DNA from 3 places in the Bradyrhizobium sp. CCBAU 45389 genome. Region 1 is predicted to be linked to each of the others. Evidence: predicted binding sites of a transcription regulator. Region 1 holds the regulator's gene; each other region holds the start of a gene.
What was found. Region 1 encodes LexA, which represses DNA repair genes until DNA is damaged. Its sites were predicted from a motif close to TGTTCNNNNTGTGTTCNG; they were not measured.
Positions count from the first base shown of each region.

Region 2: a site for LexA is predicted at 4,945-4,962, ahead of XH79_RS13860 (DNA recombination protein RmuC). Genes of this name have one in related genera too.
Region 3: a site for LexA is predicted at 4,219-4,236, ahead of XH79_RS28265 (ribonuclease T2). Genes of this name have one in related genera too.

Region 1 covers NZ_LBIY01000010.1:34,574-42,141, reverse strand. The annotation lists gene XH79_RS05720 (alpha-hydroxy acid oxidase) at 236-1,369, shown strand; gene XH79_RS05715 (HAD family hydrolase) at 1,384-2,010, shown strand; gene XH79_RS05710 (hypothetical protein) at 2,168-2,362, shown strand; gene XH79_RS05705 (molybdopterin molybdotransferase MoeA) at 2,593-3,804, shown strand; gene lexA (transcriptional repressor LexA) at 3,981-4,682, shown strand; gene XH79_RS05695 (hypothetical protein) at 4,856-5,059, shown strand; gene XH79_RS05690 (hypothetical protein) at 5,255-5,686, shown strand; gene XH79_RS05685 (GAF domain-containing protein) at 5,912-6,853, shown strand; gene XH79_RS05680 (ComEC/Rec2 family competence protein) at 6,863-7,568, opposite strand, start outside.
Region 2 covers NZ_LBIY01000083.1:6,228-13,795, forward strand. The annotation lists gene XH79_RS13830 (DNA polymerase III subunit gamma/tau) at 1-398, shown strand, start outside; gene XH79_RS13835 (YbaB/EbfC family nucleoid-associated protein) at 425-745, shown strand; gene recR (recombination mediator RecR) at 747-1,349, shown strand; gene XH79_RS13845 (hypothetical protein) at 1,377-1,814, shown strand; gene XH79_RS13850 (AmpG family muropeptide MFS transporter) at 1,873-3,237, opposite strand; gene XH79_RS13855 (GIY-YIG nuclease family protein) at 3,323-3,625, opposite strand; gene XH79_RS13860 (DNA recombination protein RmuC) at 3,714-4,913, opposite strand; gene def (peptide deformylase) at 5,085-5,612, shown strand; gene fmt (methionyl-tRNA formyltransferase) at 5,625-6,548, shown strand; gene truA (tRNA pseudouridine(38-40) synthase TruA) at 6,548-7,288, shown strand; gene gspM (type II secretion system protein GspM) at 7,370-7,568, opposite strand, start outside.
Region 3 covers NZ_LBIY01000095.1:252,173-259,740, forward strand. The annotation lists gene XH79_RS28235 (MarR family winged helix-turn-helix transcriptional regulator) at 1-452, shown strand, start outside; gene XH79_RS28240 (response regulator) at 449-1,180, shown strand; gene XH79_RS28245 (ATP-binding protein) at 1,199-2,587, shown strand; gene XH79_RS28250 (DUF3617 domain-containing protein) at 2,655-3,185, opposite strand; gene XH79_RS28255 (hypothetical protein) at 3,227-3,520, opposite strand; gene XH79_RS28260 (hypothetical protein) at 3,702-4,163, shown strand; gene XH79_RS28265 (ribonuclease T2) at 4,283-4,975, shown strand; gene XH79_RS28270 (23S rRNA (adenine(2030)-N(6))-methyltransferase RlmJ) at 5,125-5,985, shown strand; gene XH79_RS28275 (cold-shock protein) at 6,265-6,480, shown strand; gene XH79_RS28280 (outer membrane protein) at 6,550-7,170, opposite strand; gene uvrC (excinuclease ABC subunit UvrC) at 7,418-7,568, shown strand, end outside.

The DNA.
Region 1 (7,568 bases):
GTTCTCACAATACCATTCAGGTTTCTTCAAGGCCGGCCCGCAACGCCGGCGGGGCACTTGCAAAAATCCCTTCGTCCCGGCCTAAACTTTTGGCAACGTTCCGAAACCGTCTCGCGCGAAAGGCGGGAATCGGTCGGCCGGTCCGCGCCTCGCAGCTATGCGATTTTAGGATGGTTTTGGAGAGGCGGACGGGTTAGGCGATGACACAAGGCTTCAAATTCTCGGGAGGATAACAATGAACGAAGCGCCTCGCATCCGGCCGGAACGGAACGTCGAACTCGGCTCCAGCAACGAGCCGTTCCAGAACCTGCACGAATTCATCAAGAAGGCGCGCGCCAACCTCAACCAGAACGCCTGGGATTACATCGTCGGCGCCGCCGAGACCGAGACCACGATGCGCCGCAACCGCATGGCGCTGGACGAGATCGCCTTTCGCCCGCGCGTGCTGCGCGACGTGCATGAGGTCGACGGCTCCGTTGAGCAGTTCGGCCGCAAGATGCGCCTGCCGGTGGTGCTGGCCCCGGTCGGGGCGCTGGAAGTCTTCGACCCGCACGGCGCGGCAGCCGTCGCCCGCGCCGCCGGCGCCTTCGGTGCGGCACACATGCTGAGCTCGGTAACCGAACCCGGGCTGGAGAAAACCGCCGAAGCCGCCCCCGATGCGCTGCGCCTGTTCCAGCTCTATGTGCGCGGCGACGACGCCTTCGTCACCGATGTCGTCAGCCGCGCCGAGAAGAACGCCTACGCCGCCTTCTGCCTGACCGTGGACACCGCCCATTACAGCCGTCGCGAACGTGACATCGCCAAGCGCTATGTTCGCGAGAGCCGCCTGCGCGCCACCGGCGGCGACTACCAGAAGGGACTGGAGTGGCGGACCGTGAAGATGATCAAGGATAAGTTCAAGATCCCTCTGATCCTCAAGGGCATCGCCACCGCCGAGGATGCCTTGATCGCGCTCGATCACGGCGTCGAGTGGATCTACGTTTCCAACCATGGCGGCCGCCAGCTCGATCACGGCCGCGGCGCCATGCATGTGCTGCCTGAAATCGTCGACGCCGTGAAAGGCCGCGCCAAGATCATGGTCGATGGCGGCTTCTGCCGCGGCACCGACATCGTCAAGGCGATTGCGGCAGGCGCCGACCTCGTCGGCATCGGCCGGCTGCAATGCTGGGCGCTGGCGGCGGCCGGCGAAGCCGGCGTGACGCGAATGCTGGAGCTGCTGGAAGACGAAGTGCTGCGCTGCCTCGGACTCTTGGGCGCTACCTCGTTTGCCGAGGTTGGCAAGTCCTGCCTGCACCCGGCAACCGCGACCAACGCGCCGAGCGTGTTCAGCGCGTTCCCGCTGTTCGATCATGACCCGTACCGATATTGAGTGAAAGGACACAAGTGACCTCGCTCTCTCCCGGCAGCGCCGATGCGCTTCTGTTCGATCTCGGGCGCGTGGTGCTCGACATCGATTTCTCGAAGGCAATCGCCTGCTGGGCGGGACATGCCGGCTGCCGGCCCGAAGCCATCGTCGCGCGATATGTGCGCGACAGCGAAGCCTACCGGCTGCACGAGGTCGGCAAGATCAGCGACGAGGACTATTTCGCCTCGCTTCGCTCATCGCTCGGGATCGCGATTTCCGATGCGCAGTTCCTGGAGGGCTGGAACGCGATCTTCGCCGGCGAGATGCCTGACATCGCCGAGCTGTTGCCGCGTGCGGCCAAGCAGATGCCGGTCTACGCCTTCTCCAACACCAATCGGCCGCATGTCGACTACTTCTCGAAGGAATATGCCGGCCTGCTCGGCCATTTCCGCGAGCTCTACCTGTCGTCCAGCATCGGCCTGCGCAAGCCGGATGCGGAAGCCTTCGATCACGTGGTGGCGGCGATGGGCGTGCCGGCAAGCCGCATCGTCTTCTTCGACGACCTCGCAGAAAACATCGAAGGAGCCCGGGCGCGCGGATTGACCGCGGTGCATGTGACCTCGCCCCGTGACGTCGGCGATGCGCTGAAGAAGCTCGGGATTTGAACGGATCCGCCTCCTGGCGGACGCGGTTCCAGGAACCGGTTTTTGCCCAAAATGAGGAACCAAATCACTTTGTGCATTTTTGTACGGAGTTCCGGGAACGAAATCGGCCCTTCCGGACTCTTGAGTCCGTTGGGACTTCTGCATTGGACCGATCGACGTGCTGGGCAAATCCTACCTCACCAAGCAAGCCTCTCTGCTGCTCGAGTTCGCAAGAATCACTTCGGACTCCGACCTATCCGCCAAGCTGATCAGGAAGGCCGCCGACCTGAAATCCCAGGCCGACCCGCTGCCCGACAAGGACCAGGGTCCCAAAGCGCCGGACGTCAGTCCGGACGAACCGGCCAGGAGTTGACCGATGCTGGCCGTGGCGCTCGTTCTTCTCGTGCTTGCCATGGCCGTCCTTGTGCCGGTCTGCCTCGCCTTCCGGATCATGCCGCGGAGGATTTGACGTCCATCTTTCAGGACAGAGCGGACAACGCAGGCTGAATCATCCCGCACCTCCGCTGTTTTGCCTCTGCGCCCGCACTCGGCTAGAACTCTGGCCGCCGATTTGCCGAACGTGCGCAGCAGGAGTTTTCAGCCGTGGCCTTGATGCCGGTTTCTGACGCGCTTGCCGCGGTGCTCGCCGGCGCGGAGCCGCTGCCTGAGGAAACGATCCCCCTCGACCAAGCCTTCCATCGCGTGCTCGCGCGCGACGTCGCGGCGCGGCGCACGCAGCCGCCGGAGGCGATGTCGGCGATGGACGGCTATGCCGTGCGTGCGGCCGATGCGGCGACGATCGATTCCCAGCTGACGGTCATTGGCGAGGTTGCGGCCGGACGGCCATTTGCCGGGTCGGTCGGCGCCGGCGAAGCAGTCCGGATCTTCACCGGCGGCGTCGTTCCCGCCGGCGCAGACGCGGTCGTGATCCAGGAGGACACGGCCGCGGACGGCAAGCGCATCACGATCAAGGAAGCAGCGATTCCCGGACGGCATATCCGGCGCGCCGGGATCGACTTCGCCGAGGGCGACGTGCTGCTGCGCAAGGGAACCCGGCTCACCGAACGCGATCTCGCTCTCGCCGCCGGGATGAATCACCCGCATTTACCCGTCCAACGCCGTCCAAAGGTCGCGGTCCTCGCCACCGGCGACGAGCTGGTGATGCCGGGCGCAATGCCCGGCCCCGGTCAGATCGTCTACTCCAACGGCTATGCCCTGCACGCGCTCGCCCGCCAGGAGGGCGCCGATACCGTCGACCTCGGCGTGGCCGCCGATACGCTGGAGGCCACCGCCACCGGGATACGCCGGGCCCGCGAGAGCGGCGCCGACATCCTGGTCACGAGCGGCGGCGCCTCGGTCGGCGACCACGACCTGGTCCAGCAGGCGCTCAAGGCCGAGGGCATCGCGATGTCGTTCTGGAAGATCGCGATGCGGCCGGGCAAGCCGATGATGCACGGCCGGCTCGGCGCGATGCGCGTCATCGGCCTGCCCGGCAATCCCGTGTCGTCCTACGTCTGCGCTTTCCTGTTCATGGTGCCGTTGATTCGCGCGCTGTCGGGCCGCGCCGTGATTCACCATCGGCGCGAGCGCGCCGTGCTCGGCCGCGACCTCGGCGCAAACGATGTCCGCGAGGACTATCTGCGCGCACGGCTGGAGCGGCGCGACGACGGCACGCTGATCGCCCTTCCCGTCGATCACCAGGATTCTTCGCTGCTTGCGAATCTCGCTGCGGCACAGGCACTTCTCGTGCGCGCACCGTTCGCGCCGAAGGCCGAAGCCGGCTCGCCATGCGAGGTGCTGCCTCTGCCCGTCTGAGCGCCGTCACCACACGCGTTCCGCGAACTTTGTCGCGTTCACGGTAAATTAAGCAGTTGCGGAACATGTATCGAACATATAGTGTCCGTTCATGATTTGTTTCGAGCATGCAGCGGCTTATCGCTGAACTGAGCGTCTCGGAATCGAACGACATCAACCGGGGGATTTTGGTCGAGATGTTAACGCGCAAACAATACGAGCTCCTGCGGTTCATCAGCGAGCGACTGAAGGAAAGCGGCGTGCCGCCTTCCTTCGACGAGATGAAGGACGCGCTCGATCTGCGGTCGAAATCGGGCATCCATCGCCTGATCACCGCGCTCGAGGAGCGCGGCTTCATCCGCCGCCTGCCCAACCGCGCCCGCGCGATCGAGGTCATCAAGCTGCCCGAGCTTCAGGCGGCCGCCGGCAACCGTCGCGGCTTCACGCCGAGCGTCATCGAAGGCAATCTCGGCAAGGTGCGCACGACCTCCAGCCCGCCCGCCGACGAGGGTGAGCGTCCGGTCGCCGTGCCTGTCATGGGCCGTATCGCGGCCGGCACGCCCATCGAGGCGCTGCAGACCCGCAGCCACACCATCAGCGTGCCGCCTGACATGCTCGGCTCGGGCGAGCACTACGCGCTCGAAGTGCGCGGCGATTCGATGGTGGAAGCCGGCATCCTCGACGGCGACATGGCGCTGATCCAGCGCAACGAGAGCGCCGACACCGGCGACATCGTGGTGGCGCTGATCGACGACGAGGAAGCGACGCTGAAGCGCTTCCGCCGCCGCGGCGCCTCGATCGCGCTCGAGCCCGCCAACGCCGCCTATGAGGTCCGCATCCTGCCGCCCAACCGGGTGAAGATTCAGGGCAAGCTGATCGGCCTGTACCGGAAGTACTGAGCTGACCTCGCGATCGTTCGACACGCGTTGGAGCGGACGATTGTCCGCTCCGGCTGGATAGTCTTTCTGGTTCTGCACAGATTATCCGGCCACCTCTCCCGCGCTAGATCCTCGGCACGCCGCACGAAGCACTCATCGCTTCGCAGGCCTTGTGAGAAACCGAGGAGACAACCATGCGCAAGATCGTCTTGAGCATCGTCACGATGGCGCTGATCGCAACGTCAGTGTCACAGGCCGTCGCCGCACAGTCGCATCATGTCCGCAAGGCGACGCCGCCGACGACGAGCGAGCAATTCCGCAACGCACGCGGAGCCATTGCAGCGCCGTCGCAACCCGCCTGGCCGTATTCAGGCTGGTCGGCACCTGCTGGCCGCTGACGACGAAGCATGCCGAATGCACGGGAGCAGGCTTTGTTCCTCGTGCATCTGAAAAAGATATTGTGATGGCGGCCTGCGGACCCAAAGCCGCAGATTTGCCCACAACCAAGCAGACCGTTGTATGCTTCCACTCTGATAGAGGCCTGTGCCTCGACAGGAGGCGCGGGTCGCTATCTTCGAATGAGGAGCACCCCGATGTGTGACTACAGCCTGCACGCCGTCGCGACGCGTCCCGCCGAAGTCGGCGAGACGATCGTCACGACAACCTTCCGCGGCACCTCGACACGCGGCTTCGCCTCCGAAGCCGACATGTCGGTCGCGGTATGCCTGCTGCCGGGAACGGAGCTCGCCTTCGCCGACAATGTCCGCTACGACAATCGCTGGATCTGGACGCGCACCATCAACTCGCGCGTCGGCAAGTTCGGCAAGATCGATCCGCACATTCCGGATCGCCATCACGATGCGATCGAATTCCCCGACGGCAAATACGTGCTGGTGACTCAGCTCGTGGAAGGCCAGCGCGCAACCGTGCTGCAATTGCCGGTGACCCAGCCACTCGGCGAGCGCGAGCACAAGCCGCAGATCACCGCCGACAGGCCGACGATCACACGCCTGCCGATTGGCTGACCTAGCTGCCCCCCGGCTCGCGGGTCGGGGCCAAGATTGAAATCGCCATCGCCGGCCGCGGCCGGCGAGATGGTGAGGTTTGCATCTTCGAAAATACCTTCGCCGGCTCGCCCGCCGCTGTTCTCCGTCGCACGAAGTTTGCGCTGCCCTGCCTGAATTTTGAACGTCCGTTCTGCAGGCAAATGGCCGATGCTGCCAGGAGGCTTGAGGCAGCGGGCACGTTCGATGAAGACCTTCATTCGCGTCGTTGAACTCTGGGTGCCCGACCGGACGCGCATGCGGCTGGAATTCGGCGGCGGCCTCTACGGCGAAGGGTTGTCCGCGTTCAGGGCCGCAAGCGAAGATCTGCGCTTCGGTCGGGATGAGGGCCTTCCCGGCAAGGCCTGGGCTTCCGGCCATCCCGTCATCCTCACCAAATTCGCCAACTCCTATTTCAAGCGGACCGACCAGGCGCTCGCGGCGGGCCTGACCTGCGGCGTGGCGGTGCCGGTGTTCTCAGGCGAATTCCTGCAGGCCGTGATGGTGCTGTTCTGCGGCGACGACGAGGCGCATGTCGGCGCGATCGAGCTCTGGCACAATGACCCCGATACCTCCCACGAGATGGGACTGGTCGACGGTTACTATGGCACCGCCGACATGTTCGAGTTCAACTCCCGTCACACCAGGTTTCCGCGCGGCTTCGGCCTGCCCGGACGCACCTGGAAAGCCGGCCTGCCGCTGATCATCAAGGACCTGCACAACGCCAAGAGCTTTCTGCGCTGGGAAGACGCCGCCGAGGTCGGGATCAATCTCGGCGTCGGCGTGCCCTACCGGACCGGCACCGACCAGACCTGGGTGCTGACCTTCCTCTCCGCGCAGGCGACGCCAATTGCACGGCGCTTCGAGATCTGGGTGCCGAACGAGACCCGTTCTGCGCTGGTCTTCCGCGCCGGCGATTGCAGCGCCCAGACCGACCTTGCCGCGCTCTATGCGGACAAATCCATTGCCAGCAGTGACGGCAGCATCGGCGGCGCCTGGGCCACCGGGATGCCCGCGCTCAACGATGATCTCGCGCATGACAAATCGATCGCGGCCGCTGAGGCCCGCGCGTCCGGGCTGAGCCAGTTGGTGGCCCTGCCGGTGATCGGGAGCGCCGGGCTCGACGCCGTGCTGGCCTGGTACCTGTAGCCCGTCCGCTCAATCCTCAGCCTGCATATCGGCCTCGGACGGCGTCGCATCCCGGCTGCGGGAAGCCGGCGCCGGCGGCGCAAGGCTCGCGCCGTAATCACCCTCGCCGGCGGTTGCCGGTGCCCACGGGCGGTCTGCGCCTCCAGTCTTCACGGCCTGGACCGCAAAGCCGTCGCCTCGCCGCGTCAGCGCGAGCGCGCCCTGCGCGGCGAGACGCTGCCGATCCACCACCATCGCCGCGCAATCCGGCGCAGCGGGCCGGGCCGTCACCACCAGCGCGGCGCGGCTGCAATCGTCCGCGAGTGCATCGATGCGCAAAGCCAGCGCGACGAGGCGACCGTCGGCGAGCGGCGTCACGCAGCCGGCCTCGTCGCACGACACGCCGTCGGCCAGTGAGGCACTGCCCGCATCGCGCGGATCGGCGTCGGCAGCCAGCCACTCCTTCAGCAGAAAGCTGTCCTTGCTCGCCCGGATCATGTGGAGGTGCCCGTCCCTGCCCCGCACCGCGACGCTCGCGCCGTCCCCGGCGATCAGGACGTCCGGCGGCCGCGCCGACAGGCCCCAGAGGATCGCCGCCAGCAGCACCAGCCCGCCGGACCAGCGCAACGGCGTGCGCAAGAGGCCCATGACAATGATGCCGAGACTGGCCGCGATCAGCGGCGCGATGCCGAACGCCGGGATGCGCCCGACCGCGCCCGGCAGCGCCGCCACCCAG
Region 2 (7,568 bases), on a different contig from region 1:
AGCGCGACATCATGACCAAGAGCGCGCTCGAGGGCGACATGCGCCTCGTCCGTTTCGAGGAGGGCCGGCTCGAGGTCGCGCTCGAGCCGAACGCCTCCAAGACCATGATCTCGGAGCTTGCGAAAAAATTCGAGCTATGGACCGGCCGGCGCTGGACCGTGATCGTCTCGAACGAAGCGGGCCAGCCGACGCTGCGCTCGGTGAACCAGGCCGCCAAGCAGGAGCATGCGCGTACCGCCGAGGCCGATCCGCGCGTGCAGGAGGTGCTGTCGCGCTTCCCCGGATCGAAGGTCGTCGAGGTCCGCAGGCTTGCCCCCGAGGCGCCGGAATCCAATATTAATGCGGACTACGGCAGTGACGATCCGCCCGACGGTTCCGACGGCGACGACGATCTCTGAGCCGACCTTTCCAAGGATACACACCGATGGCTGATTTTCTCGGCATGATGAAGCAGGCGGCGCAACTGCAATCCAAGATGCAGGAGATGCAGGAGCAACTCGCCAATGTGGAGGTTGAAGGCATCTCCGGCGGTGGTCTCGTCGCCGTGCGCATGACCGCCAAGATGGACGTCAAGGGCATCAAGATCGATCCCTCGCTGATGAAGCCGGAGGAGCGCGAGGTGCTGGAAGACCTGCTCGTCACCGCGCTCGGCGATGCCCGCCGCAAGGCGGAGACGGCGGTGCAGGACAAGATGCAGTCGCTCACCGGCGGGCTTGGCCTGCCGCCGGGGCTGTTCGGCCAGTAACATGGGCGCGGTTGCAGGTCCCGAGATCGAGCGGCTGGTCCAGCTTCTCGCGCGGCTGCCGGGCCTCGGTCCGCGCTCCGCGCGGCGCGCGGCGCTGCACTTGATCAAGAAGCGCGAAGCGCTGATGATGCCGCTGTCGTCCGCGTTGCAGGTCGCACTGGACAAGGTCCAGGTCTGCAAGACCTGCGGCAACATCGACACGCAAAATCCCTGCACGGTCTGCACCGATCCGAAGCGTGATCCCGCCATCATCGTCGTTGTCGCCGACGTCGCAGATCTCTGGGCGCTGGAGCGGGCCAATGCGACGCAAGGCCGCTATCATGTGTTGGGCGCGACATTGTCGCCGCTCGACGGCGTGGGCCCGCAGGACCTCACCATCGACGCACTGGTGGCGCGTGCGCATGCACCGGAAGTGCACGAAATCATCCTGGCGCTGAATGCCACCGTCGACGGCCAGACCACGGCGCATTACATCACCGACCTGCTTCAGGACGCCAACGTAAAAGTAACCCGGTTAGCGCATGGTGTGCCGGTCGGTGGCGAGCTTGATTATCTCGACGAGGGGACGCTATCGGCCGCTATGCGGCAGCGGACTCTGTTCTAGCTATCCAGAACTTACGGAACGGACGATATGACGAAACTTTTCGCCACACGCTTGGCCTTGGCCGCGACGATGATGCTGCTGGTGACCCCGGCCATCTCCGCGCAGCAGGACGATACGGCGCCGCCGCCGTCCAAGCCCGGCAAGCCGATCAACACCGGCGACGTGCTCTCGGGCGAGCTGAACGCAATGAAGGTGCGCGACGTCAAGAACGCCGGGAAGCGGATCGCGACCTACCAGATCACCTCCGAGCCGCGTCGCCTGCCGCCGCCGAGCGGGCTGTGCAATCTCGAGACCGGCCCCGAGACGTTCCAGCTCGTCACCTCCAGCGACGCGCAGGCCGCGCAGCTGAAGTCGTTCGTCGGCAAGGAGATCTCGGTCAAGGTCGACGAGGTCGCCTGCGCCAGCGATCCCGGCCAGATGAGCGAGGCCGTGATCACGAAGTGGAGCCTGATCAAGAAGCAGTAAGGGCGCCCGAGGTGAGTAGGGTGGGTTAGCCGAAGGCGTAACCCACCCTACGGCAGCGTCACACCCTCACCGGCCCCAGCGCCTCAAAGTGCCCGCGCCTCTGCAGCCAGGCCAGCAGCACCAGGCTCGGGATCGCCACCAGCACGCAGATCACGAAGAACAGCGCCCAGCCCGTCGTTTCCGCGACGTATCCGGCGCCTGACGAGAGATACGTCCGCCCCACCGCCGCAAGCGCGGTGAGCAGCGCGTATTGCGTCGCCGTGTGCAGCGGATTCTGGCACAGCGCCGAGAGATAGGCGACGAAGATCACGGTGCCGATGGCGCTGGTGAAGTTCTCGGCGCAGATGGCGAGCGCCAGCGCCCATTGATTGGTGCCGACCACGGCGAGCCAGGAGAAGGACAGATTGGCGAGCGCCTGCACCACGCCGCCGATCCAGAGCGATGTCGCCAGCGAATAGCGCCGCGCGACGAACCCGCCGGCAAAGCCGCCGATCAGCGTTGCGGCAAGGCCCACGCCCTTCACGATCGCCGCATAGTCGTTGCGGGTGAAGCCGAGGTCGATCACGAACGGCGCCGTCATCGTGCCCGAGAAGGCGTCGGTGAACTTGAACAGCACCACGAAGGAAAGTGCGGCGAGTGCGTCCTTGCGCGACAGAAATTCCGAGAACGCGCCGATCGCCGCATGCAGCACGCGCGTGAACGCGCTCTCTTCTTGCGTCGCGGCCTCGGCCCGCATCGATTGTTCGGGCTCGGTCGCGACCAGCGCCGTGATCGTCCCGATCAGCACCATCGCCGCCATCACCACATAGCCCCACATCCAGGCTGATTGGCGCGGAATGCCGGTGCCCTCGAAACCGGAGACGATGAACAGCGCACCCGCGGTCGAGACCAGCATGCCGATGCGATAGGCTGCGACGTAGGCCGCCATGCCGGCGGCCTGCTCGCTCTCGGCCAGGCTCTCAACGCGGAAGGCATCGACCACGATGTCCTGCGTCGACGACGTCGTCGCCACCAGCAGCGCGCCGAGCGCAACGTAGAACGGCGAGCGTGCGGGGTCGGTCAGCGCCAGCAGCACGATCGAGACGATCAGCAGCAATTGCGAGAACACCAGCCAGCCGCGCCGCCGCCCGAAGGCGCGGGTGAACAGCGGCACATGCAGCGCATCCACCAGCGGCGCCCACAGGAACTTCAGCGTGTAGGGCGTGCCGACCAGCGCGAACAGACCGATGGTCTTGAGATCAACCCCGGCCTCGCGCATCCACACCAGCAGCGTCGAACCCGACAGCGCCAGCGGCAGCCCCGAGGAGAAGCCGAGGAACAGCACGATCAGCACCCGCGGCTGCAGGTAGACGGCAAGGCTCTCGCGCCAGGAGGTCGCGGGGGCGGCGGTCACGGCGGAGGAGGTCGCGTCGGGAGCGGTCATGGGGTGGTGTTAGCAGATTCTGGCACTACAAGTGAGCTGTCGTCGCCCGGCTTGACCGGGCGACCCAGTATTCCAGAGGCCGGAGTTATGGGGGGCCCGCGATCCCTGGATAGAGGTCGTTCCAATCAGGATTATCCTTCTCGATCAGCGCGATCTTCCAGCCGCGCTTCCATTTCTTGAGCCGCTTCTCCCGCTTGATTGCATTCTCGGGATCGTCGAACTGTTCGAAATAGACCAGCTTCACGACGCCGTATTCTTTCGTGAAGCTTTCGACCAACTGTAATTTGTGCTGTGCCACGCGGCGGATGAGATCGCTCGTCACCCCAACGTAGAGCGTGCCACCGATTTTGCTGGCGAGAATGTAGACGTAGTAGCTGCGTCCACCCATCTGCCGCCTCTGGGATACTGGGTCGCCCGGTCAAGCCGGGCGACGACAGCGAAATTGGGGCGGCAGCGTATCCGATCTGGGACGAGAATCACTCCCCCGCCTGGAGCTTCCGCGGAAACAGTTCCGGCGCGGCCGTCGCCACCAGCCTCGGCCCTTCCGGCGCGTCGGTCTTGCTGAAATCGAGCTCCTCGATCCGGCCTGCGCGCTTCTCGATCTTGTCGGCGGAGATCAGGATCTGGCGGACGTCCTCGTTCGCGTCCGAAAAATGCTTCTGCAGTTTGACCACGCGGTCGCGCAGGCGGCCGAGATCGTCGCCGAGCTTGATCACCTCGGTCTGGATCTGGTCGGCGGCATCGCGCATGCGCGCGTCCTTCATGATCTGCTGCATCACCTGGATCGCGAGCATCAAGAGCGAGGGCGACACCAGCACGACGCGGGCGCGATAGGCTTTCTGGATCACATCGTCGAAGCCGTCATGGATCTCCGCGTAGACCGATTCCGACGGCACGAACATCAGCGCCATCTCCTGGGTCTCGCCGGTGACGAGGTATTTTTCGGCGATGTCGCTGACATGCTTCATCACGTCGCCGCGCAGCCGCTGCGTGGCAATGCGCCGCTCCTCGTCGGTGTGGGCGTCGTGCAGCGCCGTCATCGCCTCCAGCGGGAATTTGGCATCGATGCAGAGCGGGCGTTGGTCGGGCAGGAACACGACGCAGTCGGGCCTTTTGCCCGTCGATAGCGTGAATTGGAACTCGTAGGAGCCTTTGGGAAGACCGTCCTGGACGATCGCCTCCATCCGCGCCTGGCCGAAGGCGCCGCGCGACTGCTTGTTGGCGAGCACGTCGCGCAGGGTCGTCACCTGCGTTGTGAGGTCGGTGAGGTTCTTGTGCGCGCTGTCGATGATGCCGAGCCGCTCGTGCAGGGCGCGCAGGCTCTCCATGGTGTTGCGGGTCGAATGTTCCATGGACTGGCCGACGCGGTGGGTGACCGAGTCCAGCCGCTCGTTGACGGCCCGGGCCATCTCGGCCTGCCGGCCGGCCAGCGCCTGGGTCATGGCGTCGACCCGCCCCGAGGCCTCGCTCTGGGCGCGCAGCACTTGGGCGAGGCGTTCCTCGAGCTCGTCGGCCCGGATCGCGTGCGCCATGGCGAGTTCCGCGCCGCGCTGCCCCGAGCGGGCGATGACGACGGCGATCACAACCAACAGGATGAGGACAACCGCGCCGAAGCCGATCAGCGCGTCGATGGTGCGCACCGGCCAGTCGCCGAGCATGAAAATGATCTCGTTCATGCAAGCCCTTCTAACCGATTCGCAGTCTGACGCGAACGAAGAGGGAACGTTGGCGGTTAACCGCCCCCTAATTTTTATGGTTAACAAAACCTGAAGTTTTATGGTTAGCGGAGGGTTAACGGGGTTCCTCACCGCATTGACCGCATCCGGCATGGGGCTTAAATCGCGGCCATGGCCCTACGAGAAATCATCATCCTGCCCGACAAGCAGCTGCGCCTGGTCTCCAAGCCGATCGAGAAGGTCACCTCGGAGATCCGCAAGCTTGCCGACGACATGTTCGAGACCATGTACGACGCGCCTGGCATTGGCCTCGCCGCGATCCAGGTCGCGCAGCCACTGCGGCTGATCACCATGGACCTCGCCAAGCGCGACGAGAGCGGCGAGACCAAGCACGAGCCGCGCGTGTTCATCAATCCCGAGATCCTGGCTTCCTCCGAAGAGCTCTCGGTCTACGAGGAAGGCTGCCTCTCGATCCCCGAATATTACGAGGAGGTCGAACGTCCCGCGAAGGTGCGCGTGCGCTTCACCGATCTCGACGGCAAGGTGCACGAAGAGGACGCCGAAGGCCTCTATGCCACCTGCATCCAGCATGAGATCGACCATCTCAATGGCGTGCTGTTCGTCGACTATCTGTCGAAGCTCAAGCGCGACCGCGTGATGAAGAAGTTCGAGAAAGCCGCCAAGCGCGCGGGCGAGTAGGGTTCTCCGTCGATGCCCCTCCGCCTCATCTTCATGGGCACGCCCGATTTCTCCGTGCCGACGCTCCTGGAGCTGGTCTCGCACGGCCACGAGATCGTGGCCGTCTACACCCGCGCGCCGAAGCCGGGCGGGCGGCGCGGCCTGCAGTTGCAGCCGACGCCGGTCGAGGAAGCCGCGCGAAAACTCGGCGTTCCCGTGCTGACACCAAAAACGCTGAAGACGCCGGAAGCGCTGGAAGAGTTTCGCGCATTCGATGCGGATGCAGCCGTGGTCGTCGCCTACGGCATGATCCTGCCGCAGGCGATCCTCGATGCGCCAAAACTCGGCTGCTACAATCTGCACGCTTCGCTGCTGCCGCGCTGGCGCGGCGCCGCGCCCATCAATCGCGCGATCATGGCGGGCGACGCCGAGAGCGGCGTCATGGTGATGAAGGTGGATGTCGGCCTCGACACCGGCGACGTCGCCATGGCCGAGCGCCTTCCGATCACGGACAATATGACCGCGGTCGATCTGCACGATCGCCTCTCGCGCCTTGGCGCGGATCTGATGGTGCGCGCCATGGCTGCGCTCGATCGCGGCGGGCTCCAGCTCAAAAAGCAGAGCGAGGACGGCGTCACCTATGCCGCCAAGATCGACAAGGCCGAGGCCCGGATCGACTGGAGCAAGCCCGCGCGCGCGGTGCTGCGCCACATTCACGGCCTGTCGCCGTTTCCCGGCGCCTGGGCCGAGCTTGAGAATGCGCGCGTCAAGATCCTGCGCTGCGAGCTGGCGAAAGGATCGGGCGAGCCCGGCGCGGTGCTGGATGAGCAGCTCACGATCGCCTGCGGCGAGGATGCCATTCGCATCATCGAGCTTCAGCGCGAGGGCAAGGGCCGGATGCAGGCCGCGGACTTCCTGCGCGGCGTGCCTGTGAAGCCGCCGATGCGGCTGGCCTGATGCCCCGCTACAAGCTCACCATCGAATATGACGGCGCGCCGTTCTTCGGCTGGCAGGTGCAGGACACGCTGCCGTCGGTGCAGGGTGCGCTGGAAGCGGCGGTGAAGGCGATGACCGGCGCGGATTTGCGGGTGCATGGCGCCGGCCGCACCGATGCCGGCGTGCATGCCCGCGGCCAGGTCGCGCATGTCGACGTCGAGAAGCAGTTTCCGCCCGGCCGCTTTCGCGACGGGCTCAATGCGCATCTGCGCCCGCATCCGATCGCGGTGCTCGAGGCCGAGATCGTGCCTGATACGTTCGAGGCGCGCTTCTCGGCGCTCAAGCGCCACTACCGCTACCGCGTCGTCAACACCCGCGCCAATCTCGCGCTCGACGTCGGCCATGCCTGGCGCGTGCCGCGCCGGCTCGATGCCGAGGCGATGCACGCGGCGGCGCAGCGCCTGCTCGGCAAGCACGATTTCACCACCTTCCGCGACACCGAGTGCCAGGCCAAATCGCCGGAGAAGACGCTCGACCAGCTCGACGTCATCCGCGACGGCCGCGAGATCACCGTCATCACCTCGGCGCGCTCGTTCCTGCACAGCCAGGTGCGCTCGATGGTGGGATCGCTGGTCTGGGTCGGCGAGGGCCGCTGGACCGCGGACGATCTCTCCGCAGCGCTTGCCGCTCGCAACCGCACCGCCTGCGGCATCGTCGCTCCGCCGGACGGGTTGTATCTGATGAAGGTGGACTACGAGTGAGGCGCGTTGCGGAAACGCTCTCGGACCAACAAAAAAGCCGGCGCTCGCGCGCCGGCTTTTTGATTGATGAAGGCAAGGCCCTCAGTTCAGCTTCTGCCGAACCTCGTTGATGCCCTTGGCGAGCAGGTCGTCGGCGACCTGGCCCTTGACCGACTGCGACAGGATCGTGGAGGCGGCCTGGACGGCGGCTTCCGCGGCTGCGGCGCGGACATCGGCCAGCGCCTGGGCCTCGGCGAGCGCGATCTTGCTCTCCGCGGTCTTGGTGCGGCGGGCGACGAAG
Region 3 (7,568 bases), on a different contig from region 1:
TCGAGCTGCTGTTCTTCGCCTATCGCGATTTCGTCGGCGATCCCGATCAGGAGCTGGAGGCGTTCGGCTTCGGCCGGGCCCATCACCGCGTCATGCACTTCGTCTACCGCTATCCCGGGCTGAAGGTCGCCGACCTGCTCGACGTCCTGCGCATCACAAAACAGTCGCTCGGCCGGGTGCTCAAGCAGCTCCTGGACGAGGGCTACATCGTGCAGAAGACCGGCGACAATGATCGTCGCCAGCGCCTGCTCTACGCGACGCCGAAGGGCGAGGCGCTGGTGCAGAAGCTCGCCGGGCTCCAGACCACGCGGATCACCAAGGCACTCGCCGAGATGGGTCCGCAGGACGCCGAAACGGTCAAGCGCTTCCTGCGCGCGATGATCGACCGCGACGATCCGGACAAGGTGCTCGAGACGATCTTCGCCTCGGTCAATCAAGAATCGAAGGAGTGACCGTGCCGCTCGCAGCCACGCTCGCGCGTCCACCGGTGCAACCGGCCGACGACGCCCCGCATCTGCTGCTGGTCGACGATGACCGCCGCATCCGCGACCTGCTCTCGCGCTTTCTCGCCAGCGAAGGCTATCGCGTCACCACCGCGGCAAGCGCGGGCGATGCGCGCTCCAAACTGCTGGGCCTGCATTTCGACCTCTTGATTCTCGACGTCATGATGCCCGGCGAAACCGGCTTCGACCTCGCCCGCTTCATCCGGACCTCCTCCTCGGTGCCGATCGTGATGCTGACGGCGCGCCACGAGGCCGAAGCCCGCATCGAGGGCCTGCAGATCGGCGCCGACGATTACGTCGCAAAGCCGTTCGAGCCGCGTGAGCTTGCGCTGCGCATCAACAACATCCTCAAGCGCGCCGCGCCGCCGCCACAGGTGACGACCGTCGAGAAGATCGCGTTCGGTCCCTACGTCTATCATCTCGATCGCGGCGAATTGCGCCAGGGCGAGGAGGTCATCCACCTCACCGATCGCGAGCGCGAGATGCTGCGCATTCTCTCGGAAACCCCGGGCGAGACCGTGCCGCGCAGCGCGCTGACCGGCAATGGCAGCGTCAACGAGCGTGCCGTTGACGTGCAGATCAACCGCCTCCGGCGCAAGATCGAGACCGATCCTGCGAATCCGCTGTTCCTGCAGGCGGTGCGCGGCATTGGCTACCGGCTGGTGGCCTCGCCATAACTCAGTGAAGCACGCTAGATGAGCACGATCGATACCGGCCTGACGCTTCTGAAGAGCGCCGCCGGCCGCGTTTCGGCCGCCAATGGCTGGATGGGCAATGCGTTCAAGGGCTGGATGCCGACCGGCCTCTATGCCCGCGCGCTGCTCATCATGATCGTGCCGATGGTGATCCTGCAGTCGGTCGTCGCCTTCGTGTTCATGGAGCGGCACTGGAACACGGTGACGCGCCGCCTGTCGGCCGCCGTCGTGCAGGACATCGCCGCGCTCATCGACGTCTACAAGGGCTATCCGCAGGACCGGGATCGCGACCAGATCCGCCGCATCGCGCAGCAGCGCCTCGGCCTCGTCGTCGACTTCCTGCCCGCCGGCGACATGCCGCCGCCGGGGCCGAAGCCGTTCTTCTCGCTGCTCGACCAGACGCTGTCGGTGCAGCTCGGCCGCCAGATCGGCCGCTCGTTCTGGATCGACACGGTCGGCCGCTCCAACCTCGTCGAGATCCGCATCCAGCTCGACGATGCCGTGATGCGCGTGTTCGCGCAGCGCAGCGCCGCCTATGCCTCGAACTCGGAGATCTTCCTGTTCTGGATGGTCGGCACGTCATCGATCCTCCTGATCGTCGCGGTGCTGTTCCTGCGCAACCAGATCAAGCCGATCCTGCGGCTCGCGGATGCCGCGGAAAGTTTCGGCAAGGGCCGCGAGGCGCCGAACTTCCGCCCGCGCGGCGCGCGCGAGGTACGGCGCGCGGCGGTCGCCTTCCTCGAGATGAAGTCGCGCATCGAGCGCACGATGGAGCAGCGCACCGCGATGCTCGCCGGCGTCAGCCACGATCTGCGCACCATCCTGACCCGCTTCAAGCTCGAGCTGGCGCTGATCGGCGACAGCCCCGAGCTCGAAGGCATGCGCAAGGACGTCGACGAGATGTCAATGATGCTGGAGGATTACCTCGCTTTTGCCCGCGGCGATTCCGGCGAGCAGTCGCAGCCGACCGACATGGCGCAGGCGCTCGAGGAGCTGCGCAGCGATGCCGAGCGCCACGGCCACACCGCGACCGTGGCGTTCAACGGCCTGCCCGTGGTGACGGTGAAACCGGCCTCGTTCAAGCGCTGCCTCGCCAACCTCGTCACCAACGCGGCGCGCTACGGGAAGAGCATCGCCATCACCGGCCAGCGCGATCACCGTTATTTGACCGTCACGGTCGACGACGACGGTCCGGGTATCCCGGCGCATTTGCGCGAAGAGGTGTTCAAGCCGTTCCTGCGGCTGGACAACGCCCGCAACCAGGACGAAGGCGGCACCGGCCTTGGCCTCGCCATCGCCCGCGACATCGCCCGCTCCCATGGCGGCGACATCACGCTGGGTGACAGCCCGATGGGGGGATTGCGGGCGAGCGTGCGGATACCGGTGTAGGCGCCGTACTTCACCTCTCCCCGTAAGAACGGGGCGAGGGAGCGCACCGACTGCGCGGCGACCGCACCTACTTCGGCAGCAGGCTCTTCAGCTTGTCCATGTCGCGCACGTTCATCTTGAAGCCGCCGGGCATGACGATGTCGCCGGGCTTCTGGTCGGGCTTGCAGGCCCCGAGCCACTTCGCTTCGAGCTGCACCGTCGTATCGCGCCCCGCAGCGCCGGCGACGCCGCCTTGCGCATGCGAGGTGGTCTTCACCGTGTAGGCCGAGTTGAAGTCGCCCGTGATCTCGGCATGCGAGGTCGTGCTGACGCCGGCGACGCTGCACTCGGAATCGCTGACATAGCCGGTCGCGGTCTTCTTGATCTCCTGCTTGGCGCAGATCTGCTTGGCCATCGGGGAGACGTTGTTGCTCATCTCCTTGTCGACGGTCTCGTCGGTGCAGTGCTGCATGGTCATCTCGGGCATCGCCGAGCCGGTCCTGACCATCTTCATTTCCCAGAGGCCGGCCTTGCGCACCGGCAGGTCGTCGGCAGAGGCGCTGCCTGCCGACACGACAACGCAAAGGGCCGAGCCGAGCAAAGCGAGTTTGCGCGTCATGAGGGAAGCTCCCGGCAAAGAGATTGCGACGTTACGACGCCTCAGTAGAGCGTGCGGATCGGCCGGTCGGCGGCGCCATAGGGCACCCAGCGGCAGGAGAACGAGATGTATCCACCCTCGTAGGCCTGCACGCCCAGGAATTTGACGACCTTGCCGTAGCGCGCGCAATGATCGACCGCGACCTGCCGCGCATCGACCTGGTTCGCCATCGAATAGGCGATGATACCGCCGGTGTCGTTACCCTTGAACGGAGGCACCGGAAGGATATCGGCGCGCGCCGACTGGCTCGCCATCATACCCAAGGCAAGAAGGCCCGCGGCCGCAATGATTCGCATTCCCGTCACTCCAATTGGCTGGCACTAGTTTACGGTGCCGGGGCCAAAGTGAAAAGAACCGAGGCCGGCCGGCTGCGACGTTCTGGTCAACTCCTGGCGAAGTGTTGCCGCGCTGCACTTGACCTCTTCCGGCCTTCGCGGCACCGTCCGAGCTTCGAAGACCCAGCAGTCCGGATTGCCCATGCGCGCCCCCTCCCTGAAATCGCTCCGCTTCGCCGCCGTGCTCGGCCTCATGTTCGGGGCGCTGTCGCTCGGCGAGGCCCGGGCCGCCAATCCGCTGGAGCTGAACTTCTGGCTGAGCGGGCCGCGCTATGACGGCGCCGTTGCCGATTGCGACAGGGCGCTGCCGACGATCGCCTCCCAGTTCTGGGAGAAGGAAAGCTCGTTCTGGAATTCCTCGTTGAAGATCACGGGCTTCTCGGCCGTTCGCGAGGTCGCCTTCCGGCCCTGGCAGTCCGACAACATCCCGCGCCGCTATTGCACCGGCGAGGCCATGCTCACTGACGGCAAGGTGCGCAAGGTGCATTTCTCGATCATCGAGGATGGCGGCTTTGCCGGTTACGGCAACGGCGTCGAATGGTGCGTGGTCGGGCTCGATCGCAACTGGGCCTACAACCCGGCCTGCCGCGCCGCGAGGCAGTAATTCGAACGCCCTGATTCGGCCCGATCAAGCGGCCGAACGACTGGCGCCAGAAATTTGTTCTTGAAATGTTCTCATCGCCTGCTAGGCTCGACTGCACAGTCTAGTTGAGGGGCGTCGCCATGTTTCATTCCAGATTGCGTTCGTTCTCCCGTCTTGTGATCTCACTCACCCTTGCCGCCGGGCTGGTTTCGCTCGCCGGCGGCGCGAAAGCCCAGGACAGGCGGCAGAACGCGCCCGGCGAATTCGATTTCTATGTGCTGTCGCTGTCATGGTCGCCGTCGTTCTGCGAGGAAGCGGCCGAGCGTGGCGGCCGCTCCCAGATTCAGTGCAGCGGCCGGCCCTACGCCTTCGTGGTGCACGGGCTGTGGCCGCAATATGAAAACGGCTTTCCGGAATATTGCCAGCGGCCGGCGCCGCGGCTGAGCCGCAGCATCGTTTCCTCCATGCTCGACCTGATGCCGGCGCCGGGCCTGATCTTCAACGAGTGGGACAAGCACGGCACCTGCTCGGGTCTCGCCGACCGCAGCTATTTCGAGACGATCCGCAAGGCGCGCGCCGCGATCAAGATTCCGGCCGAGTATCTCGATCTGTCGCAGGCCAGGACCGTCGCGCCTGCTGACGTCGAGGAGGCCTTCATCAAGGCCAATCCGGGCCTCAGCAGCGCCGCCGTCTCGGTCACCTGCAACCGGACGCGATTGTCCGAGGTCCGGATCTGCCTCAGCAAGGACCTGCAATTCCGCGCCTGCGAGGAGATCGACCGCCGCGCCTGCCGCCGCGACCAGGTGACGATGCCGCCGATCAGGGGTGGATAGAGTTCGTCATTCCGGTTCGCGCGGAAGAGCGAACCCGGAAATCCATCTCGCCACAAACAATGCTGACAGATGGATTTTAGGCTCGGTGCTGCGCACCGCCCCGAAATGACGGGAGTTACTTTCATCGCGCGATGTCGTAACTCTCCGCCATGAACTACCGACACGCCTTCCACGCCGGCAACTTCGCCGATGTCATCAAGCACATCGTGCTGGCGCGCATCATCACGTATCTGCAGGACAAGCCGGCCGCGTTCCGCGTCATCGACACCCATGCCGGGGCCGGCCTCTACGATCTCGAAAGCGACGAGGCGCGCCGCGGCGGCGAGTGGCTGACCGGCATCGCGCGGCTGATGCAGGCGCGCCTGTCGAACGAGACCATTGCACTGACCAAGCCCTATCTCGACATCGTCCGCGCCTTCAATCCGAAGGGCGAGCTCAAGGTCTATCCGGGCTCGCCGCTGATCGCGCGCGGCCTGCTGCGGCCGCAGGACCGTCTCGTCGCCTGCGAGCTCGAGCCCAAGGCGCGCAAGGCGCTGATCGATGTGCTGCGCCGCGACGAGCAGGCTCGCGTGGTCGATCTCGACGGCTGGGTGGCACTGCCGGCCTTCGTGCCGCCGAAAGAGCGCCGTGGTCTCGTGCTGATCGATCCGCCGTTCGAGGCAAAGAACGAGTTCGAACGGCTGGGCGAAGCCTTCTCGGCAGCCTTCGCGAAATGGCCGACCGGTATCTATGTAATCTGGTATCCCGCAAAGAACCGCCGCGCCACCGACACGCTGGCGCAATCAGTGGCGCGGCTCGCAGCCGCAGCAAAACCACCGGGCAAATGCCTGCGTCTCGAATTCAGCGCCGCACCGCAACTCGACGGCGCCCCCCTCACCTCCACCGGGCTCTTGATCGTCAATCCGCCCTACACGCTGCACGGCGAGCTCAAAACCATCCTGCCCGAGCTGGAGATGCCGCTCGGCCAGGGCGGCGCTGCCAGATTCCGATTAGAGGTACCCAAGACGTAACACTCCGTAGAGGTACCCACGACGTAACACTCCGGCATTCTTGGGAAAAATATGCAGTAGCGGTAGTCAATCCGCAACGAACCGTATTATGCTGTTTGCGTGACTGGCTTTACGTTCCGCTTCCGCGAATGGTTGCGGCGGAGTGAAGGCCCTAAGAAAGATCCGATCGGGCCGATAAGGCTCGCTCAAGGATGGCCAGCTCCCGGGCTCCGTATTGCCCGGTCATGTCGTGACGTGCGTCTGCGTCGCGACGGAGGAGCAATGAGGGGGAGTTTCCCGATGGCCATGACGGGAACGGTCAAGTTCTTCAACGGCGAGCGCGGCTACGGCTTCATCAAGCCCGACGACGGCGGTCGCGATGTCTTCGTTCACATCACCGCTGTTGAGCGGGCGGGATTGAAGGACCTTGCCGAAGGACAGCGTATTACTTTCGAAGTCGAACCGGACAAGAAGGGGAAGGGACCGAAGGCGGTCAACCTGGTCATCCTTTCCTAGCGTGCCCTGAAAAAAATCCCGGCCGCGAGCGGCCGGGAGGCTGTGGTCCGGTATTTTCTTCTTCAGCTATCAGAAGTGATAGTTCACGCCTGCGCGCACAACGCTGGCGCTGTAGCCGTTCGACACGCCGGTGATTGCGAACTGGCTCGTCGACAGGTCGATGTAGAGATATTCGAGCTTGGCACTCCAGTTCGGAGCGAGGCCCACTTCCGCACCGGCACCGATGGTCCAGCCGGCGGTGGCGTGCGACTCGGTCCAGCCGAAGGTCTGCGCGCGCAGCTCGCCGAAAGCGAGGCCGGCGGTGCCGTAGAACAGCACGTTGCTGAAGGCATAGCCGGCGCGGCCGCGCAGCGTGCCGAACCACGGATTGGAGAACTTCCACGGCGCGAAGGTGTCGTCGGCGCCGGCAGCCTGGATGTCGCCCTCGACGCCGAACACCCACGGGCCATTCTGGAAATTGTAGCCGGCCTGGATGCCGCCGACGAAGCCGGACGGCTTCGATGGGTTGTTGTCGACCGAACCCCATTCGTAGCCGATGTTGCCGCCGAGATATGGACCCGCCCAGCTATACGCATTGAGCGGCTGGTTGACGGTATAGGGCGCTCGCTGCCCGTAATTGAGATCGGCGGCTTCTGCCGAAGCTGTCCAGCCGGCAACCAAAGCGGCCGCGCCCACAACGAGCCTCTTCATCACTTAACTCCAACGCAACTGCCGCCCCGCGACGCCCGCGCCGCCGCGCGAGGCGAAACCGCGTGGTTACGGAACCAAGAACCTTTCGCGTAGGATTTATCGAGAGTTTTAAGTTAAAGGCCTGTTAAGTCGGGTTACCGCGCTCTTAACAGGCTTAAGCAAGCGTTACCGGGAACCGCGCCGCCATCCTGTGCGTGCCGCACGGCCGGAACTTCAAATCGGCCCCCCCAGCGCCTAAATTCGCATCATGGTTCACGATTCCACCGACAATCCGGACGACCGCGCGCGCAAATCGCCGCAAGCCGCTGCGAACGACGTGCCGCCCGGGGGGCTGGCCGCGCCCGACGTCGATCCCGCCACCACGGGCGGCGACGACGAGGACGATGCGCTGCTGCCCG